DNA from 3 places in the Nocardia sp. NPDC058176 genome. Region 1 is predicted to be linked to each of the others. Evidence: riboswitches for the same ligand, from Rfam matches in the RefSeq annotation. Region 1 holds a riboswitch; each other region holds the start of a gene.
What was found. Region 1 has a riboswitch for S-adenosylmethionine ahead of ACFVVM_RS23245 (aminotransferase class V-fold PLP-dependent enzyme). Riboswitches for the same ligand answer to the same signal wherever they lie in the genome.
Positions count from the first base shown of each region.

Region 2: another riboswitch for S-adenosylmethionine. It lies ahead of ACFVVM_RS34030 (bifunctional o-acetylhomoserine/o-acetylserine sulfhydrylase); the one in region 1 lies ahead of ACFVVM_RS23245 (aminotransferase class V-fold PLP-dependent enzyme).
Region 3: another riboswitch for S-adenosylmethionine. It lies ahead of ACFVVM_RS15540 (AfsA-related hotdog domain-containing protein); the one in region 1 lies ahead of ACFVVM_RS23245 (aminotransferase class V-fold PLP-dependent enzyme).

Region 1 is NZ_JBHVVA010000004.1:419,041-426,761, reverse strand. Features, by position in the region: gene ACFVVM_RS23275 (crotonase/enoyl-CoA hydratase family protein) at 1-561, opposite strand, end outside; gene ACFVVM_RS23270 (YbaK/EbsC family protein) at 703-1,179, shown strand; gene ACFVVM_RS23265 (Fic family protein) at 1,181-2,323, opposite strand; gene ACFVVM_RS23260 (flavin reductase family protein) at 2,539-3,006, shown strand; gene ACFVVM_RS23255 (Uma2 family endonuclease) at 3,047-3,682, shown strand; gene ACFVVM_RS23250 (excalibur calcium-binding domain-containing protein) at 3,782-4,324, opposite strand; gene ACFVVM_RS23245 (aminotransferase class V-fold PLP-dependent enzyme) at 4,579-5,895, opposite strand; SAM riboswitch class IV at 5,944-6,058, opposite strand; gene ACFVVM_RS23240 (MarR family winged helix-turn-helix transcriptional regulator) at 6,299-6,733, shown strand; gene ACFVVM_RS23235 (Pls/PosA family non-ribosomal peptide synthetase) at 6,890-7,721, shown strand, end outside.
Region 2 is NZ_JBHVVA010000014.1:26,792-34,512, reverse strand. Features, by position in the region: gene ACFVVM_RS34045 (MFS transporter) at 1-116, opposite strand, end outside; gene ACFVVM_RS34040 (hypothetical protein) at 250-1,050, opposite strand; gene ACFVVM_RS34035 (NADP-dependent isocitrate dehydrogenase) at 1,166-2,383, opposite strand; SAM riboswitch class IV at 2,666-2,776, shown strand; gene ACFVVM_RS34030 (bifunctional o-acetylhomoserine/o-acetylserine sulfhydrylase) at 2,859-4,175, shown strand; gene ACFVVM_RS34025 (homoserine O-acetyltransferase) at 4,217-5,317, shown strand; gene ACFVVM_RS34020 (TetR/AcrR family transcriptional regulator) at 5,331-5,975, opposite strand; gene ACFVVM_RS34015 (oxygenase MpaB family protein) at 6,133-7,080, shown strand; gene ACFVVM_RS34010 (DUF3017 domain-containing protein) at 7,173-7,418, opposite strand; gene ACFVVM_RS34005 (tRNA (cytidine(34)-2'-O)-methyltransferase) at 7,564-7,721, shown strand, end outside.
Region 3 is NZ_JBHVVA010000002.1:649,315-657,035, forward strand. Features, by position in the region: gene ACFVVM_RS15525 (MFS transporter) at 1-1,013, shown strand, start outside; gene ACFVVM_RS15530 (hypothetical protein) at 1,177-2,019, opposite strand; gene ACFVVM_RS15535 (HAD family hydrolase) at 2,013-2,729, opposite strand; gene ACFVVM_RS15540 (AfsA-related hotdog domain-containing protein) at 2,726-3,511, opposite strand; SAM riboswitch class IV at 3,528-3,641, opposite strand; gene ACFVVM_RS15545 (SRPBCC family protein) at 3,784-4,236, shown strand; gene ACFVVM_RS15550 (alpha/beta fold hydrolase) at 4,281-5,048, opposite strand; gene ACFVVM_RS15555 (DUF6585 family protein) at 5,270-6,070, shown strand; gene ACFVVM_RS15560 (hypothetical protein) at 6,082-6,441, opposite strand; gene ACFVVM_RS15565 (hypothetical protein) at 6,434-6,901, opposite strand; gene groL (chaperonin GroEL) at 7,026-7,721, opposite strand, start outside.

The DNA of each region.
Region 1 (7,721 bases):
CCGCTCGGCGCGCGCGGCGTCGATGTCCTTGGCGGTATAGGCCAGCTCGCGCAGATTACCCTCGCCGATGATGCCGGGCAGGCGCTGCAGCGAACCCATGTCGGCCACGATGGCCACCTTCGCCTCGCGCAGGCTGAACTTGGCATCGGCGCTGGCCAGACGGATGTCGGCGGCGGCGATCAGGTCGAGACCACCACCGATGCACCAGCCGGACACGGCCGCGATCACCGGCTTGGTGCACTCGGCCACCGAGGTCACCGAGTCCTGCATGCTGCGGATCACCTTGAGGAACTCGGTGCGCGGGGCGGCCTTGGCGTCGTCGGCCAGCACGGGCGCGAGCATGCCGCCCATCGCCGCCAGGTCCAGCCCGAAGGAGAAGTGCTTGCCCGCGCCGGTGATCACCACGGCCCGCACCTGCGGATCGGCGTCGAGCGCGCGGAAGATCTCCGGCAGCTCACGCCAGAAATCCGGTCCCATCGCATTGCCCTTGCCCGGCCCGATCAGGGTGACCTGAGCAACGTGGTCGGCGATCTCGACGGTAAAGGCCTGCCATTCAGTCATGGGGACGATTATCGCTGGTGGCGGATTCGCACCGGTACCGCACCCTGACCGGTGAGTAAGAACCGGGCCCCGGCGCACCTTCGGCAAACCGAATTACCTACTCCCCCGCCATATTCCCGTTTGTCGACCTACTCTGGATTCATGCGCAGGTCGTCATTACCGGCGGTCGCATGCCGCGTCGCCGATACGCTCATCGCCCGCGGGCATCACGGCGTCATCGTCTCGCCCGAGACCCCCGCCGCCACCGCGACCGAGGCGGCCCGCGCCCTGGGCGCCCACCCGACCGCGATCACCACCGCCCAGGTCTTCCTCCTCGACGACGACCCCGTCCTGCTCCTGGTCGCCTGCCACCACCACGTCGACCTCACCCGCACCGGCAAACGCCTCGAAGGCACCCTCACCCCCGCCCCCACCGCCCTCATCGAACGCATCACCGGCCAACCCATCGACGGCACCGCCCCCGTCGGCCACCCCACCAACCTCCCCACCTGGGTCGACACCGCCCTCGCCGACCACCGCGAAGTCTGGGCCGCAGGCGGCCACCCGAACACGGTCTTCCGCACCAACTTCCGCGAACTGGTCCGCATCACCGCGGGTTTGCCGATCGAGGTCGACTGAGTCAGGCGCGGTCGCGATAGGGGTCGGCCAAACCCGCAGGCGTCCGGGCTATCTCGATCATCCGGTCCGGGAACTGTTCGCCCGCAACGTAGTACCTGGCCCGCGTACGGCCAACCGGGGCCAACACGTCACGACGCACCATCTCGCGCAGATCGCGCTGCGCCTGTTGCGCACTGAGCCCCTCCGCCTGCTCATAGCGGGTCCGGCGCACGCGCCCCGACATCGCCACATCGTGCAGCGCGGAAACGATGCGTTCGTCGAATCCAGTCGCGTGGAGATAGTCCGTGGCCGTTTCCCACACGCGACGCGAACGGTCTACCCGAGCGTGCACGGTCTGCGCCTGCTGGTGGTAAGCGGTCAGATTGAACCGGATCCATTCCGACACATCCTGATCGGGGCGGTACTCGTTGCCCCGCCTGCCGAGCACCTGGTAGTACTCCCAGGTATTTCCCGGCCTGCCGAGCCAGGCTTCGATCGAGGAGAACTCCGGCGCCAGCACCCCTTCCCGCGCGATCATCAGGGTTTGCAGCGATCGGGACATCCGCCCGTTTCCATCGGCCCAGGGATGGATCGACACCAGATGCAGGTGCGCCATCGCGGCCGACACCAGGGGATGTGCGTCGGAGGAGTCGTTCAGCCAATCCACGAGCTCACCCATCAGCACCGGAACCCGACCCACCTCGGGTGCGGTGTAGGCGGCGATGCTGGGGTCGCGAGCATCGGTGACGTATACCGGCCCGCGCCGCCACTGCCCGGCAGGCTTGCGCCTGGTGTGCCGATGACCCTGCAGCATCCAGTGCAGCGCGTTGAGGAAGCCCGCGCTGTAGGTGAAGTCGTCGACGTCGTGCAGCGTCTGGACGTAGGTCATCATCCGGGCATATGCCGCGGTCTCGGCCCGATTCTCTTCCGAGACCTCGACATCTCGCTCACCCGCGAGGAGGTCTTCGACATCGACCGTCGAGACCTTGAATCCCTCGATCGAATTCGACGCCGACACCGCGTCGGCGGTCAAGAACTTCCGCAGCCCGCCCGCCCAGACCGCGGGGACACTCTGCAGTTCGAACCGCAGCGCCTCGCGCATCAGATCGACCTCGGCCAGCACTGCCTCGTCGGCAGCCGTCAGAGCGGGCGTGGGAAACAACATCTCTCAATGATGCATTGACGTAATCATTACGTCAAGATTCTCGCTCCCGCGATCCCGCCCCCGAGTGATCTGGATCAACCGGACAGCACGGACCCTGGGAAACCGACGGAACCCCGGCGTAGTTTGGGGCGGTGGGTGATGTGCGACGTTCTCCGGACGAACTGGTGGTTCCCGACGATCTGAGTCCGATCACGGCCGAGCAGTACCGGGGTTCGATGCGGCACTATCCGGCCGGGGTCACCGTGGTGACGATCGGGTCGGCGGCCGGGCCGGTCGGGTTCACCGCGACCTCGTTCGCCTCACTCTCCCTGGAACCGCCCCTGGTGTCGTTCAACATCGCGCACACCTCGTCGAGCATCGAAGCCCTGCGCGCCGCCGATTCCGTGGTCATCCACTTCCTCGGCGAACACCAGCACCACCTCGCCCACCGCTTCTCCCGCACCGCCGCCGACCGCTTCACCGACCGAGCCCTCTGGACCACCCTCGACACCGGCGAACCCGTCCTGCACGGCACCCCCATCTGGCTGCGCACCACCATCCACAACCTCATCGACATCGGCGACCACACCCTCGCCGTAGGCCTGGTCACCCGAGTCCACGACGACACCGACATCTCCCCCTCCGCCGCCCCCCTCCTCTACTACAACGGCAAATACCACCGCCCCACCGCCCTCGACACCTGATCGGGCCGTCGACCAGCGTGCGACAGCTAGTGTTGGTCCGGTGAGCGAGGCATACGACTGGTCGTGGTTGCGCGCCGGTGTCCCGGATATCGACCTGGACATGTATCTGGCGATGCCCGAAGACCTCGCCCGAGTGATCGAGGTCAAGGACGGCCTCCTCGTGCACTGCGACTCACCCTCGCCGAATCACATCACCATCGCCGACGTGATCAAACAGTCCCTGCGGGAAGCGATCCGCAAGCGCAGTCCTGGGCAACCATGCCTGAAAGCCAGTGGCGAATTGGACATGTTGGTCTCCGAGGTGCCCTTCAACTTCCGCCGTCCCGATGCCATCGTGTATCGCTGCATCGAGGACCCGCGCGACAAGTGGAAGACGAAACCGACAGCGGGAGACACCCTCCTCGTCGTCGAAGTGGTGTCACCGGCGACGATCACCGCCGACTGCGTCGACAAGCGAGCGGAATACGCGCGCCTCGGTATCGAGCAGTACTGGATCGTCCGCATGGAGAACAACGACGGACGCGTGAAGTCCATCGAAATCCTCCGCCTCAACACCGCGGGCGTCTACATCTCCACCGAAACCCGCTTCCGCTCCCACAGCCCCACCGCGATCGCGATCACCGACCCACTCGCCGTCACCATCACCTGGGACGCACTCGACGCGGACCTCGACTGAGCCGAACCGCCCGACGGCCACTCACGACGGCGCCGTGCTGGCCGGTTCGGCACGCGACGCCGCCGAAGGCGTGGTCGAGGAGCGCGAGTTGATCGAGCCCTATTCGCAGGCGACTCCGTCGCCATCGCGGTCGAGCCCGGAGCGATAGCCGGGTTCGCCCGCGTACAGCGGCGCGGCTCCGGCGGCGCGGGCCGCGGCGCAGTTCGGGTAGTAGGCACTGGGGGCGGGTGGGGGAACCTCGGCGACGCGTGGGGCGGGCACGGTTGTGGTCGGCGCGGGCAGGATGACCGGTGGCGGCGGTGGCGCGACGATGGTCGTGGTCGGTACCGGCGGGGCCAGCGGCGCTACCGGGAAGTCCTCGGTGGCGGTCGGTGTCACCTCGGCGGTCGGTGTCGGTTCGGCCGTCGGCGTGGCCGGGTCGGTGGAGGTGGTCGTCGGTGCCGATGTGGCAGTGACGGTTTCGACCAACGTGATCGTCGTGGTTTGGGCGACCGAGGACTCCTCTTCACCGACTCCGACGCCAACGAGGAGTCCGACCACACCGGCCGCGCCGATCCCGGCAACAACGGGCCAGCGCCGCTTCTTGTCCGGCTGCCGGGGCGGGCGAGCCCATGGATCGGGCGACTGAATCGGTCGAGTCACAATCTCCCCTTGAGTGGACGAGCAAGCTATAGGGGTTTGATCGCGACCGACCCGACGTGCGTTACCCATTCAGCATGGTTCTAAACCTGCAAATTCGCGACGGGCGAGCCCGAATCGTCAGGACATCGTGCCACTTGCCCGCTGAACGAACTCGACCGCCGAGAACACCTCTCAGCGGCCAAGATTCGTTTGGATCCACAGTGGCCCGGGGTCAGCCGACGCCGAACTCACGACGACGCCGAGGCCTCACCCGTTCAGCCGATCAGGCAGGGTGCCGCGCCCGCGGGCGAATCGGCGGTGAGGGGGCGGGTTTCGGGGGTCGGATTCCACAGACCGTCGGTGGTGGCGTACTCCCACGAGGGACCGGATTCGACAAACGTCGCGATGGCGCCGATCAACCGGTCCACATCGGCGGCGGTGGTGCCGAGGCCGATGCTGGCGCGCAGGGCGGCGTCGAGGCCGAGGCTCGCGAGCAGGGGGTGGGCGCAGAAGCGGCCGTCGCGGACGCCGATGGCGTGTTCGGCGGAGAGGTAGGCGGCGACCTTGCCGGGGGCGTGGTCGGTGACGGTGAAGGCGACGATCCCGACGGAATCGGCGCTGTCGGACCAGATGTTGACCAGCGAGACCCCGGGAATCGCGGTGAGCCCGTCGCGCAGGCGATCGGCCAGGAAGCGTTCGTGCTCGATGAGTTCGGCGGGATCGAACGCGGCCAGCGCGTCACAGGCGGCGGCGATGGCGGCCGCGCCGAGCACATTCGGCGATCCGGCCTCGTGCCGCTGCGGCGCGGGCGCCCATTCGACCTGCGCCACACCGACTTCGCGCACCGCACCACCGCCGGCCAGATGCGGCTCGCCCGCGTCCAGCCAGTCCCGTCGGCCGACGAGCACACCGGCGCCGAACGGCGCGTACAGCTTGTGCCCGGAGAAGGCGAGGTAGTCGATGCCGGTCTCGCGCAGGGAGATCCGGCGATGCGGCGCCAGCTGGGCGGCGTCGACGAGGATCCGCGCACCGCACAGGTGGGCGATGGTGGCCAGGCGCTCCAGCGGCAGCACCTCACCGGTGACATTGGACGCCCCGGTGATCGCGAGCAGCGCGGCGGGCTTGCTGCACAGTTCGGCGACGACCCGCCGGATCGTCTCCTCGACGGTGTCGGCGGCCTCGACGACGCGGCGCCCGTGCGCGGTCCACGGCAGGAAGTTGGCGTGGTGCTCGATGTCGAGGACCACGGTCTCCCCCGGCACGCATCCGGCCAGCAGGTTCAGCGAGTCGGTGGTGTTGCGGGTGAACACGACGACCTGGTCGTCGGCGGCGTCGAGGAACCGGGCGACGGCGCCGCGCGAGGCCTCGTAGCACTCGGTGGAGATCCGCGAGGCGTAGCCGGCGCCGCGGTGCACGCTGGCGTAGTACGGCAGCAGCTGCGAGATCCGGTCGGTGACCTGCCGCAACGCGGGTGCGCTCGCGGCATAGTCGAAGTTGGCGTAGGTGCTGGTGCCGCCCTGCACGAGCGGAACCTGGAGGTCGGCGCCGGAGACGGTCGCCAGGGCACAGGTGGGGTCGATCACAGCAGTCATCAGGAGTATCCCGTCGGCTCAGGGACTCGTTCCCGAAATGGGTGCAAGAGTCCGCGCTTGCCGCGCCCACAGCGGACGGCGGCCTGGTCGTCACCCGGAGCACCCCACCGCGGAGGAGGGTTGCCGACCAGCTAGCCGGGGCTTGTCGCTGGTACTCGTGACCTGCATCGAGAGTGACAGACGAGCGCCGAGGATGTCAACCACCTTTCGGCGAGCCGGAACCGACCGCCCGGAATCCCTTGCACCGCAACATCTTCTGGCGAACACACCGCACGTGACGGTGCGCACCCGGCCGGATTGCCACCGAATTGCCCCTCTACCACATCCACCGAAACAGTCGACACTCCCGATCATGGACATCCCAAATGATTGATTTCCCCCACTATTTGCTAGGGTGGCCGACATGTCCACGAACACGAACTCCGTCCGCGGCCTGCCGCGCTACCCGGTGTACGCGCTCGGACGGCTCACCAAGGCACTGCACGCCGAGATCGGCATCCCACTGCGCGATCACTGGGTACTCACCTTCATCGCGGAGAACGCCGACCTCACCCAGAAGAAGGTGGGCGACGCGCTCGGCATCGACCGCAGCGAAGTGGTCCGCCTCATCGACGCGCTCGAGCGCGCCGACCTGGTCGAACGCACCCGCGACGGCAAGGACCGGCGCAAGTACCGGCTGCGGATCACCGAGGCCGGACGCAAGCAGTGCAAGCGCACCGACAAGATCATCGCCGAGGCCACCGCCCGCGTCCTGGCGCCACTGGACGCCGACGAGCAGGCCGCCCTGCACCGGCTGGCCCGCACCGCACTCGACGAGCCGCCGCCCGCGGCGTCGTGATCCCGCGACGACGCCCGCCCGCGGTTGCCGTGGGCCACACCATCCGGCGAGTACCGTTGGCATCCGGTGACCATCCCGTTTGCCCCCTGGTAACCCGGCCGTGAAACAACAGACACCACCGATGGGGGTCAACCGATGAGAGGTGGACCGATCGCCATGCTCGAGCCACGCACCGAGGCCGCGACGGGGACGTTGCGCGATCCGCTGCTGCGCGCCGACCTCGCCGCACCGCCGCGCACCCTGGTCGACATCCTGACCAGCACCGCACTCGCCCATCCCGACGCGCCTGCCATCGACGACGGCACGGTCGTGCTCAGCTACCTGGAACTGATCGCCGCGATCGAGTCCAGGATGACCGAGCTGACCGCGGCGGGCGTTCGCCCCGGCGACCGGGTCGGCGTGCGGATGCCCTCCGGCAGCGCCGCGCTCTACGTGACGATCCTGGCCGTGCTCTACTGCGGCGCCGCCTATGTCCCCGTCGACGCCGACGACCCGGAGGAACGGGCCAAACTGGTCTTCGGCGAGGCGCGAGTGAGCGCGATCGCCACCGGCGACGGCATCGAGTCGGCCACCGCCGCGGCGGGCCGCACCGACGTCTCGGACTGGAACACCCTGCCCACCCCCGCCGACGACGCCTGGATCATCTTCACCTCCGGCTCCACCGGTACCCCGAAAGGCGTTGCGGTCACCCATCGCAACGCCGCCGCCTTCGTCGACGCCGAGGCCCGGCTGTTCCTCCAGCGCGCCCCGATCGGCCCCGGCGACCGTGTGCTCGCCGGTCTCTCGGTGGCCTTCGACGCCTCCTGCGAGGAGATGTGGCTGGCCTGGCGGCACGGCGCCTGCCTGGTCCCCGCCCCGCGTGACCTGGTCCGCACCGGCGCCGACCTGGGCCCCTGGCTGATGCGCCGCGAGATCAGCATCGTCTCCACCGTGCCGACCCTGGCCGCGACCTGGCCCGCCGAGGCGCTGGAGTCGGTGCGGCTGTTGA
Region 2 (7,721 bases), on a different contig from region 1:
GCATGACCGGCCGAGGGCTCGGAGATGTCGAAGGCCCTCGCGATATCGGGCAGCAACCCCATGGTCACGAACTCGGTGGTACCGATCCCGAACCCGCCGAGCGCCAAGGCCAGCATCGCCGGGACATGCCAACCGGTACGTGGCGCCTCGACGGCGACGATGGAAGAACTCACGCCTCCATGCAACGACCGTTGCCCACCGTTCGCTACCCGAGAAGACCGTGAGCTACCCCACCCCGGCCCACCGCGATCACGCGCGGTCCGCTGTCGAGGACAGCCCGCCCCGCCGAATTCTGGCGACGGCGTCGCCGGTGCTCAGTTCGTGGCGGTGCTCGGGGTGGACGCGATAGTGGCAGATCAGATGGAACAGCAACGCCGGGTCGATGCGGTAGGTGGCGGCGTTGAGCCGGATCTCGCGCGCGGTGTGACCGCGCGAGCGCACCAGCCGGGTTCGGCGCACGGTGGTGAGCCGATGGGACACCACGATGACCTGGTAGTTGTTGTTGTCCGCACGCGGCCAGATGGAACCGATGTCGTCCCAACCGGTCGTCTGCTGGGCGTATCCGGCCTCCACCGCGATGCCGTCCGGGGCGAGGAGCAAGCCGTGCCGGTGCCGCAGCGCTCGCGCCGTCGTCCACGCCGCGTACCCGCCGAACACGCAGATGGCCAGCGCCAGCAGCAACACCAGGTAGTTCCACAGGTGGTGGAGCTCGGCATCCGGTTCCCACACGGTCATCCCGAGGAAGACGTAGCACGCCATCCACAGGGACCCACCGACGAGAAACGCCAGTGCCGGAAGCTGGGTCCGCCGAGGGGCGGGGACGAACAGCGCCGCACCACCCGGCGTCACGACACGGGCGATCGGCGGCAGCTTCCGCCGGCGCACCCGCCAGAACAACGGCAGCGCGAACATCATCAGCCCGAACACCATCGTGCTCGATCCCCAGAACACCACCCACAGCACGTCCGCGGCACCGATCGCGGTGACGCACCCGACCAGCGACACCCACGTCCCCAGCGCGCAGAACAGCGCGAGTGCGACAACGAGCACGTAGCGCGGCCGGTCCCGCCCGAACTCCGCGGGCCATGGCAGCAGGACCGTCTCCGATGAAGAAAGGGCGCCTGCACCGGTGGGTGCAGACGCCCTTCTTCTCACCGGCTTCGCCTCACTTGAGAGCGCGGGCCAGGTTGGCGTCCAGGGCGCCGAGGAACTCCTCGGTGCTCAGGTAGCCCTGATCCCCGCCGACGAGCAGCGCGAGATCCTTGGTCATCTGCCCACCCTCGACGGTCTTGATGACGACGTCTTCGAGCGCCTGCGCGAAGCCGATCACCTCGGGGGTGTTGTCCAGCTTGCCGCGGTGTTCCAGCCCTCGGGTCCAGGCGAAGATCGACGCGATCGGGTTGGTCGAGGTCGGCTTGCCCTGCTGGTGCTGGCGGAAGTGCCGGGTGACGGTGCCGTGCGCGGCCTCGGCCTCACAGGTGCGGCCGTCCGGGGTGAGCAGCACCGAGGTCATCAGGCCGAGCGAGCCGAAGCCCTGGGCCACGGTGTCGGACTGGACGTCGCCGTCGTAGTTCTTGCACGCCCAGACGTAGCCGCCCTCCCACTTCATGGAGGAGGCGACCATGTCGTCGATCAGGCGGTGCTCGTAGGTCAGGCCCGCCGCGTCGAACTCGGCCTTGAACTCGGCGTCGAAGACTTCCTGGAAGGTGTCCTTGAACATGCCGTCGTAGGCCTTGAGGATGGTGTTCTTGGTGGAGAGATACACCGGGTAGTTCTGCTGCAGGCCGTAGTTGAACGAGGCCCGCGCGAAGTCCACGATCGACTTCTTGAAGTTGTACATGCCCATGACGACGCCGCCGTCTTCGGGCATCTTCACGACCTCGTGCACGATCGGCTCGCTGCCGTCCTCCGGCGTGAAGGTCAGCGTGACGGTGCCCGCCTCGTAGACCTTGAAGTCGGTGGCACGGTACTGGTCGCCGAAGGCGTGACGGCCGATGATGATCGGCTTGGTCCAGCCGGGCACCAGGCGGGGCACGTTGGAGATGATGATCGGCGCGCGGAAGATGGTGCCACCCAGAATGTTTCGGATGGTGCCGTTGGGCGAGCGCCACATCTTCTTGAGGCCGAACTCCTTCACCCGATCTTCGTCCGGGGTGATGGTGGCGCACTTCACGCCGACGCCGTGCTTCTTGATGGCGTTCGCGGCGTCGACGGTGACCTGGTCGTCTGTCTTGTCGCGATACTCGATGCCGAGGTCGTAGTACTCGAGGTTCACGTCGAGATACGGATGGATCAGCTTGTCCTTGATGAACTGCCAGATGATCCGAGTCATCTCGTCGCCGTCGAGTTCTACGACGGTACCTTCAACCTTGATCTTGGACATGGATCTTCGTGTCCTCCTAGGATGGTGCCCTCATTGCACGGCCAGGCGAACACGCTTGTGAGCGGACCCCAGCTGTTCCAACAGACAACGTATATGCCCCGCGTTGTCTGCGGGACGTGTGGTGCAAACAAGACAAGCGTACTGCTGCCACCGACCTCACCGCGATGGGAGGGCCCGCTGTGCGGGACCGCGGCGGCAACACGCCGCGCGGGCCAGTGATCTTCTCGACGAAATCGGGGGAAATTTCCGCGCGGGCGAGATGTCCGGTTAACATGACGGCAAGGTCATGAGTACCAGCGCCAAGCCCCGGCTCGCTGGTCGGCAACCCTCCAGCTGCGGTGGGGTGCTCCGGGTGATGACCGGGCTCTCGAAGGTCGAGGGCAAGCGCGCATTCGAGGAGGCCACCATGTGTTGTTGTCCGTCGATCCGACCCATCTGACGAGATACCCGGCGAACAACCCCCTGGAGCACCGACATGTCCGACTCTGCCCTGCCCGAGAACTGGTCGTTCGAGACCAAGCAGGTCCACGCGGGCCAGGCCCCTGACGCAGCGACCAACGCGCGGGCCCTGCCGATCTACCAGACCACCTCCTACACCTTCCGCGACACCGACCACGCCGCCGCGCTGTTCGGTCTCGCCGAACCGGGCAACATCTACACCCGGATCATGAACCCCACCCAGGACGCGGTGGAGCAGCGCGTCGCCGCGCTCGAAGGCGGCGTCGCGGCGCTGCTGGTGGCCTCCGGCCAGGCCGCCGAGACCTTCGCGATCCTGAACCTGGCGGGCGCGGGCGACCACATCGTGTCCAGCCCGCACCTCTACGGCGGCACCTACAACCTGTTCCACTACTCGCTGCCCAAGCTCGGCATCGAGGTCTCCTTCGTGGAGGACCCCGACGACCTGGCGCAGTGGGAAGCCGCGATCCGGCCCAACACCAAGGCCTTCTACGGCGAGACCATCGCCAACCCGAGCAGCGCGGTCTTCGACATCCCCGGCATCGCCGGTGTCGCGCACGCCGCGGGCCTGCCGCTGATCGTCGACAACACCGTCGCGACCCCGTACCTGATCCAGCCGCTGGCCCACGGCGCCGACATCGTCGTGCACTCGGCCACCAAGTACCTGGGCGGCCACGGCGCCGCGGTGGCGGGCGTGATCGTCGACGGCGGCACCTTCGACTGGACCGTGCGCGACGCCGACGGCAAGCCCCGCTTCCCCGGCTTCACCGAGCCCGACCCCAGCTACCACGGCGCGGTCTTCGCCGACCTGGGCGCGCCCGCCTTCGCGCTCAAGGCCCGTGTGCAGCTGCTGCGCGACCTGGGCTCGGCGGTGTCGCCGTTCAACGCCTTCCTCATCGCCCAGGGCATCGAGACGCTGAGCCTGCGCGTCGAGCGGCACGTGGCCAATGCCGAGGTGGTCGCGAAGTTCGTCGCCGAGCAGCCGGGCGTCGACGTGGTGCACTACGCGGGCCTCGAGACCTCGCCCTGGCACGAGCGGGCCAAGCAGCTGGCGCCCAAGGGCGCGGGCGCGATCGTGGCCTTCGAGCTGGCCGGTGGCGTCGACGCGGGCAAGAAGTTCGTGGACGCGCTCAGCCTGCACAGCCATGTCGCTAACATCGGTGATGTGCGTTCCCTCGTGATTCACCCGGCGTCGACCACGCATTCGCAGTTGACGCCGGAAGAGCAGCTGGCCGCGGGCGTCAAGCCCGGCCTGGTCCGGCTCGCCGTCGGCATCGAGGGCATCGACGACATCCTGGCCGATCTGGCGGCCGGATTCGCGGCGGCGCGCACGTGACTGTGAGCACCGAATCGCCGATCGCCCGTCCCGGAACCGGAGTGGCCCTGCCGCCGCCGGACGGGCGACTCGGCGTGGTCGCCATCGGGGAGGTGGCGCTGGAGAACGGCGCCGTCGTCCCCGATGTGCGGCTGGCGGTGCAACGCTGGGGTGAGCTCTCGCCCACCCTGGACAATGTGGTGCTCGTCGAGCACGCCCTCACCGGCGACTCGCACGTCATCACCAGTGCCGACAACGACCAGCCCGGCTGGTGGGAGGGCATGATCGGCCCCGGCGCGCCGATCGACACCGACGAGTGGTGTGTGATCGCCACCAACGTGCTCGGCGGCTGCAAGGGCAGCACCGGGCCGTCCTCGATCGCGCCCGACGGCCGCCCGTGGGGTTCGCGTTTCCCCGAGCTGACCATTCGCGACCAGGTGACCGCCGAGGCACAGCTGCTCGACCTGATCGGGGTCGAGCGCCTGGCCTCGGTGGTCGGCGGCTCGATGGGCGGCATGCGGGTGCTCGAGTGGATGATCGACAAGCCGGAGCGGGTCGCGGCGGCGCTGGTACTCGCCGTCGGCGCGCGGGCCACCGCCGATCAGATCGGCACCCAGACCACCCAGATGGCCGTCATCACGGCCGACCCCGACTGGCAGGGCGGCGACTATCACGGCACCGGCCGCGCGCCGACGACCGGCATGGGCCTGGCCCGCCGCATCGCGCACCTGACCTACCGCACCGAGGGCGAACTCGACCACCGCTTCACCAATCGTCCCCAGGGCGACGAGGACCCGTGGCGGGGCGGCCGCTACGCGGTGCAGAGTTACCTCGAGCACCAGGCCGAGAAGCTGGTGAACCGCTTCGACCCGGCCACCTATGTGCTGCTCAGCGAGGCCATGAACCGCCACGACATCGGTCGCGACCGGGGTGGCGTCGCCGCCGCGCTGGCCTCGACGTCGGTGCCGTGCGTGGTGGGCGGCGTCGATTCCGATCGCCTCTACCCGCTGCACACCCAGGCCGAGCTGGCCGAGGGTCTGCCCGGCTGCGCCGGACTCGAGATCGTGCACTCGCGCGACGGGCACGACGGCTTCCTCACCGAGGCCGCCGCGGTGGCCAAGCTGCTCACCGAGACCATGCGCCTGGCGCGGGAGAACCGCTGAACCGCAGGGGTGTTCAGCGCTTGGCAGTGCCCGCCAGCAGGGTGACGATCGACCGCACGTAGTCCTGGAGCCGCTCACGCGGATACTCCTCGGGTTCGTTGACGGCCAGTCGCCCCAGCATCTCCGCGACGGTGAGCGTCGAGTTCGCCAGGAGTGCCGCGTCCATCGCCGACCAGCGCGGCAGCATCGCGATGCCCACGCGGACAAGGGATTCCGCGCGCGCGAGGATCTCGTCGCGGGAAGCGCGCAGCGCGGCACGGTATTCGTCGGGCGCGCTCGCCGGGGTGGCGAGGATGAGCCGCCAGCGGGTCGGATTCGCCAGTGCCACACCGACGAACGCTTCGACAGTGGCCAAGGCGGCCTCGATCGGATCGGTACCGGTCAGGTTCTCCGGCAGGGTGTCGGCGATCTGGGCGAGTCCGCGTTCGCTCTCGCGTTCCAGCAGCGCCTCGACCAGTTCGGCGCGGGTCTTGAACACCGTGTACAGCACGGGTTTTCCGACGCCTGCCTCCTGCGCGACCGCTTCCATGTTGAGCTCGTGCAGCTCCATCCGGCCGAGCACGGTGAACGCGGCGTCGAGCAGCTGGGCGCGACGCTCGTGCGGGGGCAGGCGCGGGGCGTAGCGACGGCGCGGCCGTTGCTCCTGCGTTGCGGTCACGCGCGCGCCTCCCTCCACTGTCCCGACGATACCGGGCCCGGATCGCGGCCCATCGCAGTAAATCCTACACAACCGTTGTATTCATTTCGATCCATTGCTACGGTTGCGTTGTATTCAACTGCGAGGTTCGCCTCAGCACTGCAAAGGAGCATGTGCCATGGCCTTCGACCCGACCACCCTGCGTCGTGACGACTACGGCTTCTTCGGACCGGATTCCCCCAGCTGGAAGGTGTGGGCGGCGCCGACCGCGCTGATCGGGTTCCAGCGCGCGGTCACCCTCGAACACTTCGACCCCTTCCTGACCGCCGCGGTCGCCGATTCCGACGGGATCTACAACAACCCGCGGACCCGCCTCGACCACACGCTGTCGTACTTCCTGCTGGTCGCGCTCGGCGACGGACGCACCGCCATCCAGGCCTCCGAACACCTGATGACCGTGCACGCCTCGATGACGGGCATCGAACCGATCAGCGGCAAGCGCTACAGCGCCAACAATCCCGATTCGCAGCTGTGGATCCACGTCACCGGCTGGCATTCGGTGCTCAAGGCCTACGAGATGTACGGGCCGGGCCCGCTGAGCCCCGCCGAAGAGGACCGGTACTGGGCCGAATGCGTGATCGCCGCCGAGCTGCAGACCTGCAAGCCCGCCGACGTCCCGCGCTCGCGTGAGGAGGTGCGCGCGTACTTCGAGCGGGTCCGCCCGCAGCTGTGCGCCTCCGAGCGCGCGGTGCGCGGCATGCACTACCTGCTGTGGACCCCGCCGAGCAAGGGTCTGCCGTTCGCGATCGGCAGCCGGCTGCTGTCCCTCGCCACGATCGCGACCCTGCCGATCTGGATGCGCGAACTCGGCCGCTTCGACCTGCCCCGGATCATCGGCCCCGGCGTCCGCCTGCCCGCCTCCGCCCTCGCCTGGTTCACCTCGCGCCGCGACAACCTGGGCCTGATCAAGGCCGCGCCGTACATCGCCCCGATGACCGGCCAGATCCTCGCCGCCCACGCCCGCTCAGGGGAACCGGCCACCGCCACCACGATCACCCCGAGCCAGGCCCGCGACCGCTACGGCGCCAAAGGCCACCGCAGCCTCTGGGACCACAAAACCGCCTAGCTCCGATCTGGACCATTGATCACCACGCTGTGGTGGCGTTCGCTTCTCGGCCGATACTCACCTGAGAGCGTGGTGATCAACCGTCCAGCAGCTCAGTTGACGCCGAGGGTGTTGATGGTGGCCGCCAGGAAGACGATGGCGCTGCCGAGGGCGGTGAGGGCGGCGACGTCGAAGGGCTTGCTGCGGACGGCGAGCAGGCCAACCTGGACGGTCGGCAGGCAGAGACGGAAAGCGGCGGCGACCAGGGCGGCGCTGCCGAAGATGAGGGCGCCGCGGCGCCAGCGATCCCACACCACGAACACGATCGCGACCACGATCAGCGCGCTCACCACGGTCATCGGCAGGTGACTGCGCAGGTACTGCTCCCCCGCGCTCAACCGCACGACCCGGTGCCTGCCGGTGGTCTCCGCCTTGTTCACGGGCCCGATTGTTCCAGATGCCGCCTGCGGGCGGGCGCACAGCCACATGGGAGAGTGATCCGCTGTGCTGCATCTGATCTTTCACAATCCTGTGATTCCCCCGAACACCGGCAACGCGATCCGTCTCGCCGCCGGTACCGGCTGTGCGCTGCATCTGATCGAGCCGCTCGGCTTCGACCTGTCCGAGTCCAAGCTGCGCCGCGCCGGCCTGGACTATCACGA
Region 3 (7,721 bases), on a different contig from region 1:
CCTTCGGGCTCGCCTACGGCGTCGGGTTTCTGGTGACCGGCCCGCTGTCGGACCAGTGGGGCCGCCGCCCGGTGATCGTGGGCGGCCTGGCGGCGACGGCCTTGTCCACCCTTGTGGTGATCGCGGCGCCGAGCCTGGGCACCGGCCTGGCCGCACGGGTGATCCAGGGCCTGACGGCTTCGTTCTTCGCGCCCGCCGCGTTCGCCTATCTCGCCGAACGCATCGCCCCGCAGCGGCGGGTCTTCGCACTCACCTGCCTGACCAGCTCGTTCCTCGGCGCGGGCGTGCTCGCGCAGGTGCTGGCCCAGCTCGTCGACGACGCGTTCGGCTGGCAGGCGGTGTTCGTGGCGGGCGCGGCGGGCTTCGCGCTCTCGGCACTGCTGCTGCACGTGGTACTCGAACCAGGACAGCGCGCGGGCACGACCGGCTCGGTGGGCGCGGTCTTCACCGCGTTCGCCGCGCTGCTGCGCGCCCCACGCCTGGCCCTGCTCTACGTCAGCTGCCTTGCCGTGCTCGGGTCCTTCGTCGGGATCTACACCGGCGTACAGCTCGCGCCGCCCGACGGCGTCGGCACCAGTAGCACCGCCCTGCTCGCCCTGCGCGCCAGCGCCATCCCCGCCATGATCGCCATCCCCCTCCTGGCCACCCGTCTGTCCACGATCAACCCCGAACTCCGCCTGATCACCGCCCTGTCGACAGCCGGCCTCGCCGCCGCCGTCACCGCCATCCCCCTCGGCGGAATCTGGGTCGCCACCTGGCTTTTCGTCTTCGTCGCCGCGATAGCGGTAGCCGCCCCGGCCGCCGTCCAAGCCATCGCCGCCCAAGCAGGCCAAGCCCGCGCCACCGCCACCGCCCTCTACACCTTCGCCCTCTTCCTCGGCGCCAGCGCGGGCCCTCAGTTGGCCAACCTGGTGGCCGACAACGGTTTCACCGCCGTAGCCCTCGCCATCGCCACCCTCGGATTCGCGGGGGCCGCCCTGGCCTTCGCCTCCACGAGGGTTCACAGCACCTGATGAGCTGGGCCGCCTCGATATCGTGGCGGCCCAGTTTCAACCAGCCGGTCAGGTTCTCGGCAGATCGGTGACCATTCGGACCGAAGGACATTCTAGGTATCTCACTGAGCAGACCTTGAACCCCCGGCGCCTGGGTGCGCCGGGGGTTCGGTCGTCATTGGGCTCAGGGGTGGGTGGTGAACTCCTCGAAGGTGGGGGTGGGGAGTTTGAGTTGGGCGTGGATGTCGCCGCCGAGGCCGAAGTGGCCGATGGCGCCGCCGTAGTTCTGCTGGTAGCTCTGCCAGAGGACGACGACGCTGATGACGCGGTTGGCGCCGGGGGTGGCGGGGTCGGGGAAGGGGTTGGGGAGGGTGGCCCGGTAGGTGGCGGTGCCGTCGGGGGCGGTGATGAAGACGTTGGGGACGCCGAGAGGTCCTGGGCGGGTGGGCGATTCGGGGTTCAGGTCGCCTTGCCGCAGGGACATGATCGTATAGAGGGAGTCGGGGATCAGGCCGGTGAACTCGAAGACGAAGTGGGCTGCTCGTTCGTCGTCGCTGAGCGAAACCTCCGCCGTGCCACGGGCTTCCAGCCACTTGCCGAGGGTGACCGGTTCGGTGAGTTTGCGGCCGTCCTCGGGGCGAAGGTCCGGGATGGGGACCTCGTGGAAGGGATAGCTCGGGCGGGTGACGGCGGCCGCGCCGGGGAGCTGATCCGGCGCGAAGACCATCGGATAGTTGTTGGCGGGCAAGGGAAGCGGCAGCGTGTGCAGTACGAGGTCGCGGTCTTCGGGAGACAGTTCCGCCGGCAGTTCGCGGACCACCCGGTAGGGCAGGTTCTCGCCGAACGGCGGCAGCGGGGTGTCGGCCGCGACGATCGCACTACCCCACCGCCGGGTCACCGAACCATCGGGAGCTTCCTCGTTCAGGAACCCGACGACGATGAAATCCCCTGCCGCGTCCACGATCTCGCTCGGCGGATACAGCGGACCCTGGGTGGTCGGGGTCAGCTCGTAGCGACGCTTCACCATACCGACGCCACCTTTCGGTCATCGGAGAACTCGTTGCCCTGCGCATCGCCGAGCCGATCACCGAGGTGGCGCCAGGTGCCGCTGCGCGCGGCCGCGACCAGCTTCGGGTCCTCGCCGCGATAGGCGGGCCGGGCGACCAACCACAGGAACGGCAGGTCGGTGCCGTGGTCGCCGTAGCCCCAGGTGTCGTTCGCGCTGATCCCGTGCTCGCGCAGGTACGCCACCACCGCCTCGCCCTTGGCCGCGCCGATCATCGGCCTGCGCACCTCACCGGTGAGCACGCCGTGCTCGTCGAGCAGCGGTTCGGTGGCGATGACGTGGTCGGCACCGACCGCCGCGGCGACCGGCGCGATCGCCGGGGCGAACGATCCCGACAGCAGGACCGTGCGCACCCCCGCGGCCTTGTGCTCGCGCAAGGCCCGCACGGCCTCGGCGTAGAACGCGGCCCCCTCGGCGACGAACTCGGCGAACCAGCGCTGCCCGGCCGCCTCGAGCGCGGCGTACTCGACGCCGCGATAGGCCCGGTAGTACTCGCGGTTGATCTCTTCGCGCGGGCCACCCGCACTCGCCCGCGCCTTGAGATCGTCGGTGATGCGCGCGTACTCGCTGCCGTCGTCACCGTTCTCGGCGAGCCAGAAGCGCAGGAAGGTGAACATGGACTTGACCGTGATCACGGTCTCGTCCACATCGAAGAACGCAGCTCCGCTCATGCCGAGGCCGCCAGGTACGCGTCGACCGCCTTGGCCGCCTTGGCCCGCTCGATCTGGGAGATCCGCTCGTTGGGCAGTGCGGCGAACTCGATGCGCGAGCTCGCGACCGGCTTGCCGAACTGGCGGACCTCGGTCTCGATCAGGAACTGCAACTTGCCCGGATCGTCCACCGAGACCGGCGTGAGCTGGGCGTGCAGGGTCGCGGGCAGCGGGAACAGGAAGGAACCGAATTTCAGGTCCACGTTGTTCCAGACGATGTAGAAGTGCTCCTGCGGCCTGCGGACGCCGTACTCGAGTTCGAACGCGGCGAGGAACAGCTGACGCACGGCCTCGATCACCACGATGCCCTGCACGTGCTCACCGGTCTGGTGGTCGAGCAGCAGTTCGTTGTCGCCGTCGAGGCGCAGGTCGGCGCGGAAGAGGTTCTCGTCCTCCCTGACCAGGCCCGCCAGCAGGACATTGGAGTCCTGATATTTGTGCACGTGGTGCCTGCGGGCCGGTTCGGCGATCTCGCCGACCACCCGCAACCGCGCCTGCGGTGCGTGAATGGCCGCCACGTGCTCGAGGTAGTCGAGATCGTGGCGGGTGATGCCCTGCCCCAGATGGACGGCCAGTTCCGCATCGGCCGCGTGGAACCGTCCGCTGCGTAGCAGCGCGACCAGGCCCGACACGGTATGCACCCGATCATCCTTGGAAATCCCGAGGAACCGGTCGGCGACCACGACGAAGGTCGTCGCGATCGTTTCCGGGGCACGGGTGGCGTCGAGTTGGACTACAGACATGGATAGACCCTCCAGAAAAGGACGCTTATGGCGGGATCGTCCCCGCCATCCGGTCGTCACCCGGAGCACCCCGCCGCCAATGGAGGGTTGCCGCCCAGCAAGCCGGGGCTCGATGCTGGAACTCGTGACCGTCCATCGAAACCTATTCGGGCGCAATAATTTTGACCAGAATTGCGACCATGGTGAAAAAATCCGACCAGGGGCGGAGGAAGGCCCGCTCACCAGTGCATATGCTGTGCGTGACCGACCGTCACACATTCCCGGAGGCAACGTTGCCGAAAAATCTCGAAGCCAGTATCGAAATCGCCGCGTCGCCGGCGCAGGTGTGGTCGGTGCTCACCGATCTGGGGCGGATCTCCGAGTTCAGTCCGACCACGCGGAAGATGATCGCACTCGGCGGCGTCCGGACCGGGACGTTCACCCTCAACATCAACAAGGACGGCTGGAAGATCTGGCCGACCACCTCGCGCATCGTGCGCTTCGAGCCGAACCAGGTGTTCGCGTTCCAGATGAACGAGAACCGCACCGTGTGGAGCTACGAACTCGAGCCCACCGCCACCGGCACCCGCGTCACCGAATCCCGCGTGGTCGCGCCCAAGGGCGTGCCCGCGCCGGTGCGCGGCATGATCAATGTCGCGCTCGGTGGTGAGCAGCAGTTCGAGGCGAACCTGGTCTCGGGCATGCGGGAAACGCTGGCCAGGGTGAAGGCCGCCGCCGAACGCTAGGACACTTCGCCCGCGAGCCCGCCGGATCCTTCCGGCGGGCTTCTTCAGTCGCGCAGGAACTCCCGCAGCACGGTGACGAATTCATCGGGCTGCTCGACCTGGGGCGCGTGCCCCGCATGCTCGACCAAGTGCGTGCGCGCGCCCGCCGCGGCGTATCTGGCCAGCGTCGAGACGTGATCGTAGAGGTGGTCGCGGCGGCCGTGCACGACAAGTACCGGAAGGTCGAGTTCGGCCACGCGGGCGTCGAGCGGATGGGCCGCGAGGTCGTCGGCCCGCGCGCCCGCGGTGTAGGCGAGGGCGGCCGGGACCGTGCCGCGAAAGTCACGCACCACCGAATCCGCGAGGCCGGGCGAGGATTCGTAGCGGAAACCCGGCGCGAACGAACTCCGCAGGCACAACCGGACCACCGGCGCCGGCGCCCACCGCTGGGCCAGGCGCACCGATGACGGGCGCACCACCCACTTCGCCGCCGCGGGAATCCGGGCCTGCCGGTAGTCCGGACCCTGGCCGACCACCACCGCGCGGGCCACGCGGTCCGAACTCGTGGCCAGCTCCAGCGCGATCTCGGCGCCGAAGGAATGGCCGACCACGGTCACCTCGGACACGGCGAGTTCGTCGAGCAGCTCCGCGACCGGGGCGGTCCTGGCCGACACGCCGAAATCGTCGCGCTGGTCGCGGACGTCCACCCGGATCACCCGGAAGTCACCGGACAGCCGCTCGGCGACAGCGGCGAACCAGTCGGGCGAGCCCGCGATACCGTGCACGAACACGATCGCCGGGCCCTCGCGCACACCTTCATCCACGAACAGCACGCGATCCAGCCTATCCGGGAGCGATGACATGGGCCGATGCCGCGCAGGGGTGCCGGAGGTGGCGCTCGCCGAGGACGGTCGCCGGTCGCGCCGGGGCACGGAGGGCGTTCCGGCCGGTCGTTGCCCGGATCTCCCCGCTCGAATCCCGGCATTGCAGTGGCGATATCCCCCCGGTTCGCATACGCTTCGCCGCGAATGAAAGACGCCTCATGGAGGGACGAGTGATCACTCCGAACAGGCCGGAGGACGCGACCGAAGCCCGGCACACCGTGCCACTGACCCAACTGATACACCTCATGGCGGAGTATCAGCACCTCGGCGCGCACCGTGACACCTTCCTCGCCACCCCGGCCGACGACACCTTCGTGCGCGGCTGCGGCATCGTCGCGGGCAGTATCGCCGTGATCGGCGTGATCTGCACCGCCGTCGGCGCCTGGCAGGGCGGCGTCTCGCTGCTCGCCATCGCCGCGCTGCCGGTCCTGCTCGCGTTCCGGCGCGGCATGATCAACCGGCAGAACCGGGCCGCGCGAATCGACCTGTTCGATCACGGTGTCACCGTGTATCGCTCCGGTCAGCGGGTCGCCGGATTCCGCTGGGACAGCACCGAAGTGCGCCAGGAGACCATTCCCTTCCACGACACCGTCGCGGTCACCTACCTGCTGCAGCTGAGCGGCCCCGGCGGCGTCGAGGCCACCATCGACGAAGAGGGTTTCGCCCGCGCCCGCGAATGGGCCCGCGCCATCCAATCCGCCGTCACCGCGACCCAGCTCCCCGCCGCCGTCGCCGCCATCGACAACGGCGACACCGTCACCTTCGGCGAACTGTCCCTCTCCCTCGACGCCCTCACCTTCCGCGCCGAATCCTTCCCCTGGGACAACATCCACCTCATCGACGCCCGCAGCGGCCACATCCGCATCAAAACCGCAGGCACCTGGCGCTCCCTCACCCCCGTGAGCACCATCCCCAACTTCTACATCTTCAACGAACTCGCCGAACGCCTCCGCCTCACCCCAGTGGGCTAGCGACCTCCGCCCTACCTTCGGCGGTCGGTCTGTTTCGGGTGACCGGTGCCGGCGTGGGTGATCCACAACGTGCGGTTCTCGTCATCGATCGCGTACCAGAGTCGACCGCCGCCGGTGACCTCGAACTGCCATTGCTCGCAATCGGATCCGTCGACCTTCACTCGGCTCAAGTCGTATTTCAGTGGATGCTGACGTGCTGGGTCGTCACGACAGCGCGGGTCGGTGGTTATCGCGATCCAGGCGCGGTCGGCGTTGGCCTGCGCCTGGCTCACCAGCTGCGTCCACCCTTTGGCTGCACGCAGGTCGACGGCACGAACGACCCACCCGGTCGGGCGGCGGACCTCATCACCTCGCCGCAGCGACTCAGGCATCCGCACCGCCGGGGCGTGGCAACACTGTCGAGTCCTCGGTGTCGAACGGTCCGCGCAGGCGGCGAGCCAACTCCGGGTCGGAGTAGATCTCCGCGGTCGACTGCCACTCCTTCAATGCCCGGGAAAAGGGTAGTAGGAGACCGGTTTCGGCTCCTGCGAGGAGGTGTTCGAGGAGCTCACGAATGCATTCGGGGCGGGCCTCCGCCGGAAGCCATGTCAGCCACGGGAGTTCCTCGGCGAATACTTCTTCGGCGAGCGGGCGATTGGCCTTCGCGATGATCGCGAGCGAGCGCGCGGCGAGGCCGAGACCCTTGACCATCGCGTCGAACCGCTCCGACCGCATCAGCACCAGGTTCTCGGCATCCCGGCGCTCGAGGATGACCTCGGCGTCGGCGAGAGCGGGAAAGACACTCGTCTGCTTGTTGATCAGGGTCGAGAACGGGAAGGTGCGTGTGGCCATACCACCACGCTACACCTAGTTCGAAACTAGTTCAGTTGTTCGTGTTGTTCGGCGGAATGCCGAAAGCCGACCTACCGGGGTAGGTCGGCTTTCGTGACTTGCGGGAACTAGCTGATCCGGGGGATCAGAAGTCCATGCCGCCCATGCCACCGGTCGGGTCGCCCGCGGGGGCGGCCTTCTCCGGCTTGTCGGCGACGACGGCCTCGGTGGTGAGGAACAGGGCCGCGATGGAGGCCGCGTTCTGCAGGGCCGAACGGGTGACCTTGACCGGGTCGGCAACGCCGGCGGCCAGCAGGTTCTCGTACACGCCGGAATCGGCGTTGAGGCCCTCGCCCTCGGGGAGGTTGGAGACCTTCTCGGCCACCACGCCGGGCTCGAGGCCGGCGTTGAAGGCGATCTGCTTCAGCGGAGCCGACAGCGCGACGCGCACGATGTTGACACCGGTCGCCTCGTCGGCCGACAGGCCCTCGAAGCCGTCCAGCGCGGGGGCGGCCTGCAGCAGGGCCACGCCGCCACCGGCGACGATGCCCTCTTCGACGGCAGCCTTGGCGTTGCGCACGGCATCTTCGATGCGGTGCTTGCGCTCCTTGAGTTCGACCTCGGTCGCGGCACCGGCCTTGATCACCGCAACGCCACCGGCCAGCTTGGCCAGGCGCTCCTGCAGCTTCTCACGGTCGTAATCCGAGTCCGAGTTCTCGATCTCGGTGCGGATCTGCGCCACGCGGCCCTTGATGGCCTCCGCGTCGCCGGCGCCCTCGACGATGGTGGTCTCGTCCTTGGTGATGACGACCTTGCGCGCGGTGCCGAGCAGCTCGATACC